DNA from 4 places in the Actinomadura geliboluensis genome. Region 3 is predicted to be linked to each of the others. Evidence: riboswitches for the same ligand, from Rfam matches in the RefSeq annotation. Region 3 holds a riboswitch; each other region holds the start of a gene.
What was found. A riboswitch is a leader RNA that binds a small molecule or an ion and turns the genes downstream of it on or off. The one in region 3 is predicted to bind cobalamin.
Positions count from the first base shown of each region.

Region 1: it holds a riboswitch for cobalamin, as region 3 does, so the genes downstream of both, metE (5-methyltetrahydropteroyltriglutamate--homocysteine S-methyltransferase) here and ACGFI1_RS25995 (ribonucleoside-diphosphate reductase subunit alpha) in region 3, are expected to answer to the same signal.
Region 2: it holds a riboswitch for cobalamin, as region 3 does, so the genes downstream of both, bluB (5,6-dimethylbenzimidazole synthase) here and ACGFI1_RS25995 (ribonucleoside-diphosphate reductase subunit alpha) in region 3, are expected to answer to the same signal.
Region 4: it holds a riboswitch for cobalamin, as region 3 does, so the genes downstream of both, cobN (cobaltochelatase subunit CobN) here and ACGFI1_RS25995 (ribonucleoside-diphosphate reductase subunit alpha) in region 3, are expected to answer to the same signal.

Region 1 is NZ_JBICUA010000007.1:321,691-326,249, forward strand. Features, by position in the region: gene ACGFI1_RS23840 (serine/threonine-protein kinase) at 1-1,726, shown strand, start outside; gene ACGFI1_RS23845 (hypothetical protein) at 1,773-2,273, shown strand; cobalamin riboswitch at 2,271-2,488, shown strand; gene metE (5-methyltetrahydropteroyltriglutamate--homocysteine S-methyltransferase) at 2,605-4,559, shown strand, end outside.
Region 2 is NZ_JBICUA010000023.1:4,806-9,364, forward strand. Features, by position in the region: gene ACGFI1_RS43440 (IS256 family transposase) at 1-752, opposite strand, end outside; gene ACGFI1_RS43445 (SDR family NAD(P)-dependent oxidoreductase) at 1,076-1,813, opposite strand; gene ACGFI1_RS43450 (TetR/AcrR family transcriptional regulator) at 1,945-2,583, shown strand; gene ACGFI1_RS43455 (NUDIX hydrolase) at 2,580-3,026, shown strand; cobalamin riboswitch at 3,045-3,239, shown strand; gene bluB (5,6-dimethylbenzimidazole synthase) at 3,272-3,898, shown strand; gene ACGFI1_RS43465 (glycosyltransferase 87 family protein) at 3,795-4,559, opposite strand, start outside.
Region 3 is NZ_JBICUA010000008.1:241,771-246,329, forward strand. Features, by position in the region: gene ACGFI1_RS25990 (ribonucleotide-diphosphate reductase subunit beta) at 1-850, opposite strand, end outside; gene ACGFI1_RS25995 (ribonucleoside-diphosphate reductase subunit alpha) at 841-3,120, opposite strand; cobalamin riboswitch at 3,236-3,455, opposite strand; gene ACGFI1_RS26000 (hypothetical protein) at 3,563-4,273, shown strand; gene ACGFI1_RS26005 (YcnI family copper-binding membrane protein) at 4,351-4,559, shown strand, end outside.
Region 4 is NZ_JBICUA010000003.1:748,957-753,515, reverse strand. Features, by position in the region: gene cobN (cobaltochelatase subunit CobN) at 1-3,465, opposite strand, end outside; cobalamin riboswitch at 3,518-3,641, opposite strand; gene ACGFI1_RS13670 (precorrin-3B synthase) at 3,713-4,559, shown strand, end outside.

The sequences.
Region 1 (4,559 bases), on a different contig from region 3:
GCTGCACCGCGACCTCAAACCGGCCAACATCCTGCTCGCCAAGGACGGCCCCAAGGTCATCGATTTCGGCATCAGCAAGGCCGCCGACACCGCCACGCTCACCGCGGAGGGCCAGTTCATCGGCTCCCCCGGCTACATGTCCCCCGAGCAGATCCGCGGAACACGGCTCACATCGGCCGCCGACGTGTTCGCCTACGGCGCCGTGCTGGCCTTCGCCGCCACCGGCCGCCCGCCGTTCGGCAAGGGCGCGGTCCCCACGATCATCCATCGGACCCTGCACGAAGAACCCGACCTGCGCGGCGTACCGGCCTCCCTTGCACAGCTGGTGACCGCCTGCCTCAGCCGGGACCCCGACCGGCGTCCGCCCGCGAAGCTGCTGCCGGCGCTGCTGGCCGCCCAACCGGCCACGGCCGGCTGGCTCCCCGACGACATGGGCGAGGAGCTGCGGCAGCGAGAGGACACCCTCGTCCTGGACCTGCGGACGCTCGCCAGGGCCCACACACGGCGACGGCTGCTGATCGGCGGGGCCGCCGCCGCTGGACTGGCCGTCATCGGCGGCGGAACCGCCGCGGCGCTGGCCACGACCCAGAACGGGAAGGGGCATCGTCTCTCCCCGCCGAAGTTGCTGTGGCGAACCGCGATCGACGGCGAGGACGACGTCACCCTCGACGTCCTTTCCCGCTCCATCATCTCGTCCGCCGACAGGGTCTTCGAGGACGAGGTCCGCTGCTACTCGCTGGCCACCGGACGGCAGATCTGGACCCGAGGCGACCAGACGCTCATCGGCCCAACGCTCATCTACACGATGGCCGGCTCCCGCATGGTCGCCATGGACGAGTCCCAGACGGTCAAGTGGACCTACAACGCACCGGCGAAATACCGATTCCCCGAACTCATGGTGTCGGCCGACAGGCTGCTGGCTCTCAGCGGGGATCGAACGATCACCGGCCTGGACCCCACCACCGGCCGCCGCCTCTGGATCCGCCAGTGGCCGCAGGCGTCGTCCATCATTCTCATCGGCATCCAGGGGCGCACCCTCCTTGGCCAGACGACCACGGAGAAAGGCGAGAACCGGTACCACGCGCTCAACATCACCACGGGCGCCGTCCGATGGTCCAAGCCGCGCGAGACGATGCTCATGGTGCCGGGCGACGGTGACCTGATCTTCAGCAGTTCCTCCCACACCACTCTCGACGCGTTGTCGGTCGACACCGGCCAGAAGGCCTGGAGCGCCGACCTTCCCAACGCCGCAAGGGCCCCGGACAACAAGGACGCGCTCTCCCTCAACGCGACCGTGGCCAATGGGCTGGTCTACCTGAACGGGCCGACCATCTACGCCCTGGACGCGGCCACCGGCCGACAACGGTGGACCTACACGCCGACCTCACCGGGCGGCCACGCCTTCCTACTCGACGGAAGATGCGCCTACATCTTGGACAGCCCGCATCTTGTCGCCCTCGATGCCCGCACCGGCAAGCGTCTCTGGTCCGTCAACACCCCCGCGTCCAAGACCGTCCCACTGATCGCCGCCGGCGGGCTGATCTGCACCGGCGTGGCAGGCACCACGGACTCGGGGCTCTATGCGTGGGACGCCAAGACCGGCGAAATCATCTGGAACTACCCCACAACAACCCCCGTCTCTACCAAGCAATGGGAATTCAGCACCAGCGGCTCCATCCTCGCCGCCGCACACGGCAACGCACTCCTCGCCTTTCGCCTCGTCTGAACTGGTGTCCATCCCGAACGGCGACCGCATGTGATCAAATGATGGCATGAACGCGATCTGGGGAAGCGTCGTCGCCGTGGTGGGCACACTGCTAGGCGTGCTGGTCTCTGCCATGACTCAGCGATGGAACTCCACCCGTTCCGAGCGCCTCACACGGGAGCGGCAGCTATGGGAGGAACAACTCACCGCGTTCAGCAGCTTCGCCGGCGCGCTCGTCGACTATCGCCGCGCCGAGTACGACCGTGCCCACAGAAGTTTGGACGCACCTGATTCCACTGCCCATCACGACGCTCGCGAAGAATCCTATCGCGCACGCGCAACAGCCCAGCAGGAATTGTTCCGCGTTCAACTTCTGTCCGACAGTACTGGGCTGTTCCAATTGGCGGAGCAGGCTTTCGTCGCCACCGAGGAGATTCACGAAGCAGCCACCAAAGAGGAAGTGAAACACAGCGGCGAGCGGGCAAAGCAGGCACTCGCCATCTTCGTTGAAGAGGCAGGGGGTCTGGTCCGCAGACCACATTGGCCGTCGGCCGGTGTGCAGGGCTAGACTCGTTGTGCGGATGGTTCACCCGCGCCCTGGTGGTGCGGGTGTCGTAAGAGGGAACCCGGTGAGAATCCGGGACTGCCCCGCAGCGGTGAGCGGGAACGACCGCCGTCATAGGCACTGGGCCCACGGTCTGGGAAGCGACGGCCAGTAGGACGCCCTACTCCGGTAGGAGCGACGTCCGCGAGTCCGAAGACCTGCCTCCGCCCGCGCGCCGGCCGGCGCGCGGTGGTCTGCGGCCTCGTGGGAGGGTCGGCGGCCGGCGCACACGCATGCACGGCGTGGGTCCGTCCCCTTCCGCAGCGCCGCCTGTGGCACAGCGAGGGAAGCCGCCATGAGAACCACGATCCTCGGATATCCCCGTATCGGGGCGAACCGTGAACTGAAGTCCGCCACCGAGGGCTACTGGGCCGGACGCATCGACGCCTCCGCCCTGGAGGTGGCCGTCGCGGACCTGCGCGGCTCCGTGTGGAGGGAACTGCACGACGCGGGCCTGGACATGGTCCCGTCCAACACGTTCTCCTACTACGACCAGGTGCTCGACACCAGCGTGCTGGTCGACGCGGTACCCGACCGCTACCGGCACCTGGACGGGCTGGACCGGTACTTCGCCATGGCGCGCGGCGTCCAGGACGTCCCAGCGCTGGAGATGACCAAGTGGTTCGACACCAACTACCACTACATCGTCCCCGAACTCGGTCCGGACACCCGGTTCCGGCTGGCCGAGGGCGCCGACGCCAAACCGCTGGCGGAGTATCGGCAGGCCAAGGCGCTGGGCATCGAGACGCGGCCGGTGCTCGTCGGCCCCCTCACGTACCTGCTGCTCGCCAAATCCGCTCCGGGGGCGCCCGCGGGGTTCCGTCCGCTCGACCTGCTCGACGGGCTGGTGGACGTGTACGCGGAGCTGCTGGAGAGGCTGGCCGGGGCCGGCACCGATTGGGTGCAGTTGGACGAGCCCGTCCTGGTCGGTGACCGGACCGACGAGGAACTCGCCGCGCTCGAACGCGCCTACGCGCGGCTGGGCGGGCTGCCGGCCAGGCCGCGCCTGCTCGTCGCCACCTACTTCGGCACGGTCGGCGCCGACGCGCTGCGCATCCTCGGCGGCACCCGTGTGGAGGCCGTCGGCCTCGACCTCGTCGCCGGGCCGCGCAACGTGGACGTGCTCGCCTCGATCGGCGGGCTGCCGCGCAAGACCGTCGTCGCGGGCGTGGTGGACGGCCGCAACGTCTGGCGCGCCGAACCGCACCGCGCCAAGGCCGCCTACGCGGTGCTGCTGGGCCTGGCCGACCAGGTGATCGTGAGCACCTCCTGCTCACTGCAGCACGTCCCGATCGACCTGGACGCCGAGACCGGCCTCGATCCGGCGGTGCGGGAACGGCTGGCGTTCGCGCGGCAGAAGGTCGCCGAGGTCGTCGCACTCGGCGAGGCGCTGCGCCTGGAGAAGCCTCCCGCCGACGCTCGGGCGCAGGCTCCTTCGCCGGACGTCGACGACGGCGTCCGGGCCCGCGTGGCCACGCTCGCCGACGCTCGCCGCGGTGACCGCGCCACCCGGTTCGCCGCCCAGCGGGACGCGCTGAAGCTGCCCGAGCTGGCGACGACCACGATCGGCTCCTTCCCGCAGACCTCCGCCATCCGCAAGGTCCGCGCCGACCACCGGGCGGGCCGTATCACCGACGACGCCTACGAAGCGGCGATGCGGGACGAGATCGCCCGGGTCATCGCGCTGCAGGAGGACCTCGGGCTCGACGTGCTCGTCCACGGCGAACCCGAACGCAACGACATGGTCCAGTACTTCGCCGAGCGGCTCGACGGCTACGCCGCCACCGAGCACGGATGGGTGCAGTCCTACGGCTCCCGGTACGTGCGGCCGCCGATCCTGCACGGCGACGTCGCCCGTCCCCGGCCGATGACCGTCGCATGGGCCGCCTACGCGCAGTCGCTGACGGGCAAGCCGGTCAAGGGCATGCTGACCGGCCCGGTCACCATGCTCGCCTGGTCGTTCGTCCGCGACGACCAGCCGCTCGCCGACACCGCCCGCCAGGTCGCCCTCGCGCTGCGCGACGAGATCGCCGATCTGGAGGCGGCCGCCATCCGGATCGTCCAGGTCGACGAACCCGCGCTGCGGGAACTGCTGCCCCTGCGCCGGGCCGACCGCGCCGCCTACCTCCGCTGGGCCGTCGCCGCGTTCCGGCTGGCCACCTCAGGGGCCGCCGACACCACCCAGGTCCACACCCACATGTGCTACTCCGAGTTCGGCGAGATCATCGACGCGATCGGTGATCTGGACGC
Region 2 (4,559 bases), on a different contig from region 3:
GCGACCCCGCGATTCTTCAGTTCGGTGAGCACGTGCAGCCAGTACTTGGCGCCCTCACCACCACCGTCGCCGGCCCACAGCCCCAGGATGTCGCGGGTGCCGTCGACGGTGACGGCCAACGCGACGTAGATGGGGCGGTTGGCGACCTGCCCGTCGCGGATCTTGACCTGGATGGCGTCCAGGAAGATCACCGGGTAGACCGGGTCCAGCGGCCGGTTCTGCCATTCGGTCATGCCGTCGATGACCTTGTCGGTGATGGTGGAGATGGTCTGCTTGGACACCGACGCGCCATACACCTCGGCCAGGTGCGCCGAGATCTCGCCGTGGGTCAGGCCCTTGGCGCTCAGCGACAGCACCATCTCCTCCACCCCGGTCAGCCGCCGCTGCCGCTTGCGCACGATCTTCGGCTCGAAGCTGGCGTCCCGGTCGCGAGGCACCTGGATCTCCACCGGCCCGACCTCGGTGGTCACCGTCTTGGACCGGTGCCCGTTGCGCCAGTTCTCGCCGCCGGCCCGCTCGTGCCGGTCATAGCCCAGGTGGTCGGTGATCTCGCCCTCCAGCGCCGACTCCAGCACCTGCTTGGTCAGCTGGGCCAGCAGCCCGCCCTCACCGGTCAACTCCAAGCCCCGCGCTCGAGCCTGCGCAACCAGCTGCCCGACCAGGTCCTGATCGACCCGGCCCGCGCCCTTGCTCTTGGAGGGCTTGTCGGCCTTGGCCACCGCACCGTCTGCCTTCACTTCAGATGTCGTCATCAGGTGTCACTCCTTGATCAGGAGTTACACCGAAAACCGTACAGTCCCACCCTCCAGCCGAACCGGCGCGTCCTGTGTGAGCCCTCTGGGCTTGGAAAACTGCCAGTTCACGGGCAGAGAGCGCTTGCGGCTGGGACGGTTCTCCTCGGCTGGTTGCCCGCCTGTTTGTTGGTGGCCATGCTCACGAGCGGTCGTGCCGTCTACATGGTCTGGGGGCGTCCGCAGCCCGGGCGGCTGCCACCTGTCGACGCGGCGTGTTCTCAGGTGCTTGCGCGTTGGCTTATCGGCGTGGAGGTGTGCAGGGGCGGGGGAGGGGTGCTTGGTTAGCGGGTTTGGTCGGTTGGGCGGATGAGGATTTCGTTGACCGCTACGTGTTCTGGCTGGGTGAGGGCGTACACGACGGCGTTGGCTATGTCTTCGGGCTGGAGGGTGCGCATGGACGCGGCCATCTGCTGTGCGGCTGCCCGGGTCGCCGGGTCGGAGATGTGGTCGGCCAGTTCGGTCGAGACGAAGCCCGGTTCCACGATCACCACGCGGACGCCCTGGGCGGTCACCTCCTGCCGGAGTGCTTCGGAGAACGCGTTGACGCCGAACTTCGTCGCGGCGTAGACGGCGCCGCCCGCTGATGCGATCCGTCCTGAGGTCGAGGAGACCTGGAGGACGGTGCCCTTGCTCTTCAGCAGGTGCGGAAGGGCCGCGTGGACGGCGTACATCGAGCCGAGCAGGTTCGTTTCGACCATGCGGGTCCATTCGGTGGTGTCGGCGCCTGCGATCGGGCCGCTGAGCATTACCCCGGCGTTGTTCACCAGGACGTCCAGGCCGCCGAAGTGTTCGACGGTCGCCGCTACTGCGGCCTGCACTGACTGCTGGTCTGTGACGTCCAGGTTCAGGGGCAGTACCTCGCCTGGTGCCTTGTCCGCGAGGGTCGCCAGGCGGTCGGCTCGGCGGGCGCCGGCGGCCAGGTTCGCGCCTGCGGCTGACAGGGCCAGTGCGGTTGCCTCGCCTATGCCTGAGGACGCGCCGGTGACCAGGACGATCTTTCCGTCGAGCTTGTCGTTCATGGCTTTCCCTTCGATGTGCGGTCTGCGCTCCGGTCAGACAGTAAGCGGACCGGGTGGTCACCTTAGAGTAGCTCATAAGCGGACCGATTGGTCACGTTAGGTAGAGTGGTCGCCGGAGGAAGGAGCGGCACATGGCCAGGAGCGTCCCGTCGCGCAGTGATGCGGTGCGGAACCGCCGGCTGCTGCTGGACGCGGCGGCCCGGACGTTCGCCGAGCGCGGGGTCGAGGTGTCCATCGGCGAGATCGCGGAGTGCGCCGGGGTGGGCAAGGGCACGGTCTTCCGGCACTTCTCCTCCAAGGCCGACCTGCTGGCGGCGATCATGCTCGGCATGCTGGACGAGCTGGAGAGCACCGGGACCGCGCTGCTGGAGGCCGACGATCCGGGGCGGGCGCTGCGGGAGTTCATGGCCGCCGGGGTGGAGATCTTCGTCAGGGACCGGGCGTTCTGCGAGGTCGTCGGCCGGCCTTCCCTGCAGAGCGAGCAGGTGCGGGAGGCGATCCAGCGGCTGCGCGACGTCGCGGAGGGGATCACCGACCGTGCGCGGCGGCAGGGGGCCGTGCGGCCGGACGTCACCGGCACCGATGTGGTCCTGCTGCTGAGCGGCATCCAGCACACGGCGGCGCCGCTACTGGATCATGAGCCACAGGCTTGGCGGCGTTATCTCGAGCTGGCTCTTGATGGGCTTTCCGCCGAGTCGCGGCCGGACCTGCCGTATCCGCCGCCGGGTCGGTTGTCGCTTGTGGGAGCGGAGGGCGGTCCTGGCGGTTGAGCCTGCCCAGGATTCGTGTCGCCGCTTATGTGATCAGGTACGGGCCTGGTCCTGAACTGCTCGTTTTTGATCACGTGGGGATGCCGGAAGCGGGGACTCAGGTGCCTGCGGGTGGTGTCAGGGGTGGTGAAGGCTTGGTGCGGGCGGTTTTGCGGGAGGTTTTTGAGGAGACGGGGCTGAGCGATGTCTCGGTTGTTCGGCGGATTGCCGTGGAGGAGAAGCCGCATCCGTGTACTGGGGAGTCTCGCCGGACGTCGTTCTTTCATCTTGTCGCGGGGGCCTCTGTGGCTGACGCCTGGGAGCACGTGGTGGATGGTGACGGGGGCGATGCGGGGTTGACGTTCGCCTGCCGGTTCGTGTCGTTGCCGTTGGCGCGGCCGCTCGCAGATGACCAGGGTGCTTGGCTGGGGCTCGTTGATACGGCCTTCGTTCGTGACGACTGACGGCTGTAGAGTCGCCGGTGGCATTGACTGACGCGGGGTGCCCCTTCGTGGGGAGAATCGGGAAGCCGGTGTGAATCCGGCACGGGCCCGCCGCGGTGACCGGGGAGCTGTCGTCCACGCGCGTTTGCGCGGCCACTGGCCGGAAGGCTGGGAAGGCGGGCGGTCCAGCGTCGATCCGGGAGTCCGAAGACCGGCCCCGCTCCACGCGGCCGCCTTGCGGCGGCCCTACGCAGCGGGAGCCTGCCATGGAGCTTTACGACGTCATCCACCGTCGCCGCGATGTGCGCGCCGAGTTCACCGGTGCGCCCATTCCGCGGGACGTCCTCGACCGGGTGCTCGCGGCGGCGCATGCCGCGCCGAGCGTGGGGCTGTCGCAGCCCTGGGATTTCATTCTGGTGAGGGACGTTCGGCTTCGGCGTGCCTTCTATGAGCATGTCCAGGGGGAGAGGGCTGTATTCGCTCGTGACTTGCGAGGGGATGCGGCTGAGCGGTTCGGGAAGATCAAGATTGATGGGGTTCTGGAGTCCACTCTTTCGGTTGTGGTCACGTACGACGCTGCTCGGGGTGGGCCTGCGGTTTTGGGGCGGCATGCGATCGCCGATGCTGGACTGTACTCGGTCTGCCTGGCCATTCAGAACTTGTGGCTGGCCGCTACGGCGGAGGGTTTGGGGGTGGGGTGGGTTTCGTTCTACCGCGAGGTCTTTGTGCGTGAGTTGCTCGGCATTCCGGGGGACGTTCGTCCGGTCGCCTGGCTGTGTCTGGGGCCGGTCAGCCGTCTGCAATCCGCTCCGGATCTCGAACGGCACGGGTGGCGGCAGCGGCGGGAGCTGGATGCCGCCGTTCACCTTGATCGGTGGGCGGGGCGGTCCTGAGGCGGATCGCCATGTGGGCCAGGAAGGCCACGCCGGCCAGCAGGTAGCAGTTGGCGATCGGGGTCAGGAAGATGTGGAAGCCGTATTGGAGCGGGTGGCCGTTGTGGGGCGTCCACCAGAGCGGGGAGAGTGCGAAGAGGGCGTAGGCGGCCAGGGCGGTTTTCCGGTTGTTGTTTCTGAGGAGTACCGCCAGGGCGGGGACGATCCATACCCAGTGGTGCGCCCAGGAGATGGGGGAGACCAGTAGGCCGGTCGCGCCTGTGACGGCTGTGGCGGTCAGCCAGTCGCCTCTTCTTGCCCAGAGGACGGCGATCGTCAAGCCGATCGCGGCGATCGTCAGCGGGATGGCGGTGTACCAGTCACCCACTTCGGCCGTGCCGCGCAATATGCGGTTCAGGGTGCCGTAGGGGGATTGGTTGCTGATGTACGGGACGCCCACCCGGGACGTGTCGTAGAAAGTGTCCAGCCAATAGACGCGGGACGCTTCCGGCGCGATGACGTAGGTCAGCAGGGTGCAGGTGGCGAAGGTGGCCGTGGCGGTCACGGCGTCCTTCGAGCGCCTCGTCAGTAGGAGCAGGACGACGAAGATGGCTGGGGTCAGTTTGATCGCGGTCGCGATGCCGATGGCGATTCCGGCGGGGCGGCCTTGGGCGGCGCGGTG
Region 3 (4,559 bases):
CGAGCCGCTGGTCCGCGACGTATTCGAGGTAGGCGCGCATGTCGCCGGCGCTCATGCCGGGCAGGCCGTCGCCGCACAGGTCGCGGGCGAAGGCCAGTTCCGCCTGGACGGCCTCGTCCAGCATCGCGGTGACCTGCGCGGTCAGCTCGGCGTCGAACAGCTCCGGTTCCTCGGCCCGGACGGTGTCGACCACGGAGAACGCGAACTCCATGTGCATGCTCTCGTCCCGGAAGACCCAGTTGGTGCCGGACGCGAGGCCGTTCAGCAGCCCGCGCGAGCGCAGCCAGTACACGTAGGCGAAGGCGCCGTAGAAGAACAACCCCTCGATGCAGGCCGCGAAGCAGATCAGGTTGAGCAGGAACGTGCGGCGGTCGGCGGCGGTGCGGAGTTCGTCCAGGGCGCCGAGCGAGTCGATCCAGCGGAAGCAGAACTCCGCCTTCGCCCGGATGGACGGGATGTGCTCGATCGCCGCGAACGCCCGCGCGCGCTCGTCCTGATCGGGCAGGTAGGTGTCCAGAAGGGTCAGGTAGAACTGTACGTGGACGGCCTCCTCGTATAGCTGCCGCGACAGGTAGAGCCGGGCCTCCGGGGCGTTCACGTGCTTGTAGAGGTTCAGCACCAGGTTGTTCGCCACGATCGAGTCGCCGGTGGCGAAGAACGCGACGAGCCGGTTCACCAGGTGCAGTTCGGCGGGCGTGAGCCGCTCCAGGTCGGCCATGTCGGACGCGAGGTCGACCTCCTCCACCGTCCACGTGTTGCGGATCGCGGCCCGGTACCGCTCGTAGAAGTCGGGGTAGCGCATGGGCCGCAGGGTCAGGTCCATGCCGGGGTCGAGCAGCATTATTGGCATGCCTCGCAGGTCTCGGGGTTCTCCAGGGAGCACACGGCCGCCGCCGTGGTGACGGTGGTCTGCGCGATGCGCGTCGCCGGACGGGAGCGCAGGTAGTAGGTGGTCTTCAGCCCGCTGCGCCACGCGTACGCGTACATCGAGGAGAGCTTGCCGATCGTCGGCGTCTCCATGAACAGGTTCAGCGACTGCGACTGGTCGATGTAGGGGGTGCGGGCGGCGGCGAGGTCGATGAGCGCCTTCTGCGGCAGCTCCCAGGCCGTCCGGTAGCGGGCCCGGGTCTCGTCGGGGAGGTCGACGAGACCCTGCACGGAGCCGTTCGCGCGCTTGATCGCCTCGCGCACGGCCGGCGTCCACAGCCCGAGCGCCTTCAGCTCGGCCACCAGGTAGCCGTTGATCTGCAGGAACTCGCCGGACAGCGTCTCGCGCTTGAACAGGTTGGACACCTGCGGCTCGATGCACTCGTAGCAGCCCGCGATGGACGCGATCGTCGCGGTCGGCGCGATCGCGATCAGCAGCGAGTTGCGGAGCCCGACCGCCGCGACGCGCTCCCGGAGCGCGGCCCACTCGGCGGGACGGGTCGGCGCGGCGTCCGGGAAGTGGTCCAGGTGCAGCCGGCCGCGCGCGGTTCGGGTCATCCCGTAGGCGGGCAGCGGCCCGTGCGCGGCGGCGAGGTCGGCGGACGCCCCGTAGGCGGCCAGCGCGATCTCCTCGGCGATGCGCGTCGACAGCGCGCGGGCCTCCGCGGAGTCGAACGGCAGGCGCAGCGTGAAGAACACGTCCGCGAGACCCATCACGCCTAGCCCGACCGGACGCCACTTGCGGTTGGCCTTCTCCGCCTCCGGCGTGGGGTAGAAGCCCCTGTCGATGGTGCGGTCCAAGAAGCGGACGGCGGTGCGGACGGTCGAACGAAGCCGCTCCCAGTCGACCCCGGCGGACGTCACGTGCGCGGCCAGATTCACCGATCCGAGGTTGCAGACGGCTGCCTCGCCATCGCTCGTCACCTCAAGGATCTCCGTGCAGAGGTTGGAGAGGTGGACGGTCTGGCCTGACTCGGCGGTCTGGTTGCAGGCGCGGTTGGCGGCGTCCTTGAACGTCATCCACCCGTTGCCCGTCTCCGCGAGGGTGCGCATCATCCGCCCGTACAGCTTGCGGGCCGGGACCTGCCGGACGAACCGCCCGTCCCGCTCCGCCGCCCGGTACGCCTCGTCGAACTCGTCCCCCCAGAGGTCGGCCAGCTCGGGGACCTCCTTCGGGTCGAACAGCGACCACGGCGCGTCGTCCTCGACGCGGCGCATGAACTCGTCCGGGATCCAGTTGGCGAGGTTCAGGTTGTGGGTGCGGCGCGCGTCCTCGCCCGTGTTGTCGCGCAGTTCGAGGAACTCCTCGACGTCGGCGTGCCACGGCTCCAGGTACACGCAGGCCGCGCCCTTGCGGCGGCCGCCCTGGTTGACGGCGGCGACGGACGAGTCCAGCGTGCGCAGCCACGGGACGATGCCGTTGGAGTGCCCGTTCGTGCCGCGGATCAGCGAGCCCCGGGACCGCACCTTCGTCCACGAGATCCCGATGCCGCCCGCGTACTTGCTGAGCCGCGCGACCTGCCCGTACCGCTCGTAGATCGCCTCCAGCTCGTCCCGCGGCGAGTCGAGCAGGAAGCACGACGACAGCTGCGGGCGGCGCGCGGCCGAGTTGAACAGCGTCGGCGAGCTCGGCAGGTACGACAGCGTGCTGAGCAGGCCGTACAGCTCCGCCGCCTCGTCCACGGTGTCGGCGAGCCCGCACGCCACGCGCAGCAGGAAGTGCTGCGGACGCTCCAGGACGAGCCGCGAACGCGGATGCCTCAGCAGATACCGGTCGTAGAGGGTGCGGAGCCCGAAGTACTCGAACCGGTCGTCGGCGCCGTCGTCGACGAGCGCGTCGAGGGCGGCGGCGTTGGCGGCGACGAACGCGGCCGGGCCGTCCGCGAGCAGGCCCTCCCGGTGCGCGGCGGCGACCGACTCGGCGAACGCGGTGACGCCGGCGGACGCCGCCTCGTCCCGGATCCGGGCGGCGAGCAGCCGCGCGGCGACCTTGGAGTAGCCGGGTTCGGCGGCCACCAGGGCGGCGGCCTCGGTGATGGCGAGGTCCCGCAGCGCCGCCGCGTCCAGCCCGTCGCCGGACCGGACGGCGGCGAGCACGCGCGCCGCCGCCACGTCCGGTATCCCGGCGCAGGCGGCCTCGACCTCCGCGGCGATTCCCCCGGCCGGCGGTGCGGCGGCCAGAACCTGTGTCACGTGCTTCTCCCCTCGCAAGCCGCCTCGCGGAGGCATGCGAACGGGACGCGGCGGCATGCCGCGCTCCGCCCTCGGCCCACCCGCGAGGCCCGGACGTGTCGGCCCGGGGACGACCCCCAGGCCATTCGTGCGGGCAGGTCTTCGGACTCGCGGGCGGCGCACCTGTCAGGCACGTCCTACTGACCGTCGCTTCCCAGGCCCGGTCGGGCCCAGTGCATGTGACGGCGGTCGTTCCCGCTCACCGCTGCGGGGCAGTCCCGGATTCACACCGGGTTCCCTCTTACGACGCCCCCGCCGCCGGGCGGCGGGGGCGTACCAGCACGGGGTTGAACCCTACATCTTGTTGACGATCAATGCGCAACCCCAAGATGTTGGGCGCGTCGGTGTGGGTTCCCGGGGTCGGCTGCACGCTCCCGGAGGGGAGTGGCACGATGGGGGCGTCATGTCGGAGCGTTCCCCGCAGCCCCTGTTCCGCGCCGCACGCGCGGTGGTGTTCGCCACCGTGTGCGTCGCGCTGGCGGTGCTCGGACACGTCCTCGCGGGCGGGGCGGCGGTCCCGTTGTGGGCCGGGACGGCGGGGTTCGGCGCGGTCGTCGGCGTGACGCTGATGCTGGCGGGCCACGAGCGCTCGCTCGGCACGATCCTGGGCGGGCTCCTCGGCGGGCAGTTCGCGCTGCACACGCTGTTCACGGCCGCCGCAGCCGATCCGGCCGCACACCCCGTGCCCGCCATGGCGGGCCACACCCCGGCGATGCACGCCGCCATGACCGACTCCGTCATGACCAACACCGTCATGACCAACGCGGCCATGACCGACGCGGCCGCGATGCCCGACCTCGCCGCCGTGCCCGCCGCGCACGGCGGCAACGGCCTGGCCATGACGCTCGCGCACTGCGTCGCCGCGCTCGTCGCCGCCTGGTGGCTGCGGCGCGGCGAACGGTCCGTGTGGACGATGGCCCGCCGGGTCGCCGCCGCTGCGGACCGTCCCGTCCGGCTGCTCCTCGCCCTGCTCACCATCGAACCGGCCGTGCCGCAGCGGCCGGTCGTCCCCGCCCCGGCGCCGGCCGCCGTCCCCGCCGCCGACCGCGCGCTGCGGCACCAGGTGGTCCGGCGGGGTCCCCCGTTCCGTTCGAGGGCGCTCGCGCACAGCTGACGCGCGCGCCGTACGTCACCGGACGCCGATCCACGGCGCATCCGGCTCTTCCCGTACGACTCGAACGGAGTTCCCCCATGTCCTTCAGCGTGCCCGCGCGCCGCGCCGGCGCCCTCGTCTCCCTCACCGCCATCTCGGTGCTCGGGGCGGCCACGGCCGCGTCCGCGCACGTCACCGCCAACCCGAAGAGCGCCGAGCAGGGCTCGTACGCCAAGGTCTCGTTCCGGGTGCCGAACGAGCGCGACAACGCCGCCACGACCAAGGTCGTCGTGCACCTGCCGGCCGA
Region 4 (4,559 bases), on a different contig from region 3:
GAACTCGCGGTTCTCGTCGTCCAGGACGTAGGCGGCGGTGAGCCGGTCGTACATCCAGTCGGCCATGACGCCGGTGGTGGCGTCGTAGCCGAACAGGTAGTCGACGGTCGCGGCCAGCTCGAACGCGCCCTTGTAGCCGTGGCGGCGCATCGCGGCGAGCCACTGCGGGTTCACGACGCGGGCCCGGAAGACGCGGGCGGTCTCCTCCGAGAGTGTGCGGGTGCGGACGGCGTCGGGGCGGGTGCTGTCGCCGACGTAGGCTTCCGGCGCCTTCCCGGTCAGCGCCCGGACCGTGGCGATCATGCCGCCGTGGTACTGGAAGTAGTCGTCGGAGTCGGCGATGTCGTGCTCGCGGGTGTCGACGTTCTTGGCGGCGACCGCGATGCGGCGGTAGGCGCTCTCCATGTCGTCGCGGGCGGGCACGCCGTCGAGGTCGCGGCCGTAGGCGTGGCCGCCCCACACCGCGTACACCTCGGCGAGGTCGGCGTCGTCGCGCCAGTTGCGGCTGTCGATGAGCGGCAGCAGCCCCGCCCCGTACGCGCCGGGCGGCGACCCGAAGATGCGGCGGGCGGCGCGCCGCTCGTCGCCGTGCTCCTCCCGGTCGGCCCGGACGTGGGCGCGGACGTGGTTGGCGGAGTCGGGCTCGTCGAGGCCCGCGACGAGCCGGACGGCGTCGTCCAGCATGGCGAGGACGTGCGGGAACGCGTCCCGGAAGAAGCCGCTGATGCGGACGGTCACGTCGATGCGGGGCCGTCCCAGCTCGGCGAGGGGGATCGGCTCCAGGGCGGTGACGCGACGGGACGCCTCGTCCCAGGCGGGGCGGACGCCGAGCAGCGCGAGCACCTCGGCGACGTCGTCCCCGGCGGTGCGCATCGCGCTCGTCCCCCACACCGACAGGCCGACGGAGCGGGGCCATTCGCCGTGGTCGGCGCGGTAGCGGTCCAGGAGGGAGTCGGCCATCGCCTGCCCGGTCTCCCAGGCGAGGCGGCTCGGGACGGCGCGCGGGTCCACCGAGTAGAAGTTGCGGCCGGTCGGCAGGACGTTGACGAGGCCGCGCAGCGGCGACCCGCTCGGCCCGGCCGGGATGTAGCCGCCGTCGAGCGCGTGCAGGACGTGGTCGAGCTCGTCGGACGTGCGGGCCAGCCGCGGGACGATCTCGGCGGCGGCGAACTCCAGCACGCGGGCCACCAGGTCGCGGCGCTCCTCGGGGACCTGCCGGGCGGCTTCGGCGACCGCGTCCGCGGCCCAGCCGGCGTCCTCCATGGCCTGGACGAGGCCGCGGGCGGCGGTCTCGGCGGCGTCGACGGCGGCGAGGGCCTCGGTGCCGTCCTCGGTCAGGCCGAGCGCCTCGCGCAGGCCGGGCAGCGTCTCCCGTCCCGACCACATCTGCCGGGCGCGCAGCATCGCCAGCACCAGGTCGACGCGGGCCGCGCCCTCCGGCGGCTGCCCGAGGACGTGGAGGCCGTCACGGATCTGCGCGTCCTTCACCTCGCACAGCCAGCCGTCCACGTGCAGGAGGAAGTCGTCGAACTCGGTGTCGTGCGGGCGGTCGTCCAGGCCGAGGTCGTGGTCGAGCTTCGCGGCCTGGATCAGCGTCCAGATCTGGGCGCGGATCGCGGGCAGCTTCGCCGGGTCCATCGCGGCGATCGTCGCGTGCTCGTCCAGCAGCTGTTCGAGGCGGGCGATGTCGCCGTAGGTCTCGGCGCGGGCCATCGGCGGGACCAGGTGGTCGACGAGGACGGCGTGCGCGCGGCGCTTGGCCTGCGTCCCCTCCCCCGGGTCGTTGACGAGGAACGGGTAGATCAGCGGGACGTCGCCGAGCGCGGCGTCGGTGCCGCACGACGCCGACATGCCCGCGGCCTTGCCCGGCAGCCATTCCAGGTTGCCGTGCTTGCCGACGTGGACGATCGCGTGCGCGCCGAACTCGTCCGACAGCCACCGGTAGGCGGCCAGGTAGTGGTGGCTGGGCGGCAGGTCGGGGTCGTGGTAGATCGCGATGGGGTTCTGCCCGAAGCCGCGCGGCGGCTGCACCATGACGACGACGTTGCCGGCGCGCAGCGCGGCGAGGACGATGTCGCCGTCCTGGACGAACAGCTGCCCGGGCGGCGGCCCCCAGTGCAGCTCCATCTCGCCGCGCAGCTCCTCGGGGAGCGTCCGGTACCAGCGCTCGTAGGACGCGGCGGAGATGCGGACCGGGTTGCCCGCGAGCTGCTCCTCGGTGAGCCAGTCCTCGTCCTGGCCGCCGGCGGCGATGAGCGCGTGGATCAGCGCGTCGCCGTCCAGGTCGCCGGCGGAGCCGTCCGCGGAGTCGCCGACGCCGGGGAAGCCCTCGCCGAGGTCGTGGCCCGCGTCGCGGAGGCGGGCCAGCAGCCGGACGGTGCTCGCCGGGGTGTCGAGCCCGACGGCGTTCCCGACGCGCGAGTGCTTGGTCGGGTACGCCGACAGCATCACGGCGACGCGGCGCTCGGGGGGCGGAGTGTGCCGCAGGCGGCCGTGCCGGACGGCGATCCCGGCGACGCGCGCGGCCCGCTCCGGGTCGGCCCGGTACACGGTGAGGCCGTCCTCGTCGATCTCCTTGAACGAGAACGGGACGGTGATGATGCGGCCGTCGAACTCGGGGATCGCGACCTGCGACGCGGCGTCCAGCGGGGACAGCCCGTCGTCGCTCGCCTCCCAGTCGGCGCGGCTCGTGGTGAGGCACAGGCCCTGCAGGATCGGGACGTCGAGCGCGGCGAGGGCGCCGACGTCCCACGCCTCGTCGTCGCCGCCGGCCCCGGCGGTCGCGGGCTTGGACCCGCCCGCCGCGAGGACGGTCACGACCAGCACGTCCGCCCGGCGGAGGGTGTCGAGCAGCTCGGGTTCGGCGGTGCGCAGGGACGAGCAGAAGACGGGCATGGCCTGCCCGCCCGCGTCCTCGACGGCCGCGCACAGCGCCTCGGCGAACGCGGTGTTCCCGGCCATGTGGTGGGCGCGGTAGTAGAGCACGCCGACGACGGGGCCCTCGGTGGTGCGGGGCTCGCGTTCGAGCCGTCCCCACGTCGGCGTGGCGGCCGGGGGCGCGAACCCGCGCCCGGTCAGCAGCAGGGTGTCGGTGAGGAACGCGTGCAGCTCGGCGAGGTTGGCGGGCCCGCCGTGCGCGAGGTAGGCGTGGGCTTCGGCGCACACGCCGCCGGCGACCCCGCCGCGGAGCCGGGACAGCTCCATCAGCTCGGCGTCGGGGGCCTGCTCGCCGCCGAGGACGACGACCGGGCGGGGGCCGGCGAGCAGCGCGTCGAGCCCGTCCTCCCAGGCGCGCCGGCCGCCGAGCAGCCGGACCACGACGACGTCGGCGCCCTCGGTCAGGCCGGGCAGGTCGGCGGCGGTGAGCCGGGCGGGATTGCCGAGGCGGTAGGCGGCGCCGGACGCGCGGGCGCTCAGCAGATCGGTGTCGGACGTCGACAGCAGCAGCACGGTGCCAGCGGACACGGCCGTTCCTCCCCTGGGGTCCTCGCCCCGGTAGCGGGTGTCGCGACGGCAGGAGTCTCCTGGCTCCCGGATCGATGCTCGCCCCGGCCTTCCCGTCCGTGCGGACAGTGGCCTCAAGCGGGGTTCGCTCCCCGGTCACAGTGGCGGGACCGCGCCGGATTCACACCGGCTTCCTCCCATTGCCATCGCCTGGGGAGAAGAGTACGGCAGCGCGGCCCGCCCGCAAAGTGTGGTTAACATCCTCCCCGTGCCGATTGCCAGACCGCACGCCGACGCGTGCCCCGGTGCGCTGCGCACCCACGACGCCGCCGACGGACCGCTGGCGCGCGTCCGGGTGCCGGGCGGCGCGGTGTCGTCCGCGCAGCTCGGAGTGCTCGGCACCGCCGCCCGCGAGCTGGGCCGCGACGTGATCGAACTCACCTCGCGCGGCAACGCGCAGCTGCGCGGCGTCCGCGATCCGGCGGCGCTCGCGGCGCGCCTGGAGGCGGCGGGGCTGCTGCCGTCGCCGTCCCACGAGCGGGTGCGCAACATCGTCGCGTCCCCGCTCGGCGGGCGCGGCCCGCGCGGCGTGCTGGCGACGGATCCGCTGGTCACGGCCCTCGACCGGGTGCTGTGCGCGAACCCGCGGCTGGCCGGTCTGCCGGGCCGCTTCCTGTTCGCGCTGGACGACGGCACCGGCGACGCCGCCGGCCTGGACGCCGACCTGACCTACGCGCCGGACGGCCTCCACATCGCCGGGACGCGGGTCTCCCTTCCGGCCGGTGACGCGGTCGCGCTGCTGGTCGCGGCTGCGGAGGGATTCCTCGACGTCCGGGGGGACGCGTGGCGGGTGGCGGAGGTGCCGGACGGCGCGCGGCTCATCGCCGGGCGGCTCGGCGCGAGCGCGGAAGAGCCCGGCGCGCCTCCTGAGCCCCGGCCGCCGCGCGCCGGGGTCGTCCGGCAGCGGGACGGGCTCGTCGCGCTGGAGGTCGTGCCGCCGCTCGGGCGGATGTCGGGCGCGCAGGCCGAGGCGCTCGCCGGGGTCTCCGGCAGCGTGCGGATCACGCCGTGGCGGAGCGCCGTGCTGCGGGACCTGGCCTCCGGCGAGGCGGGAG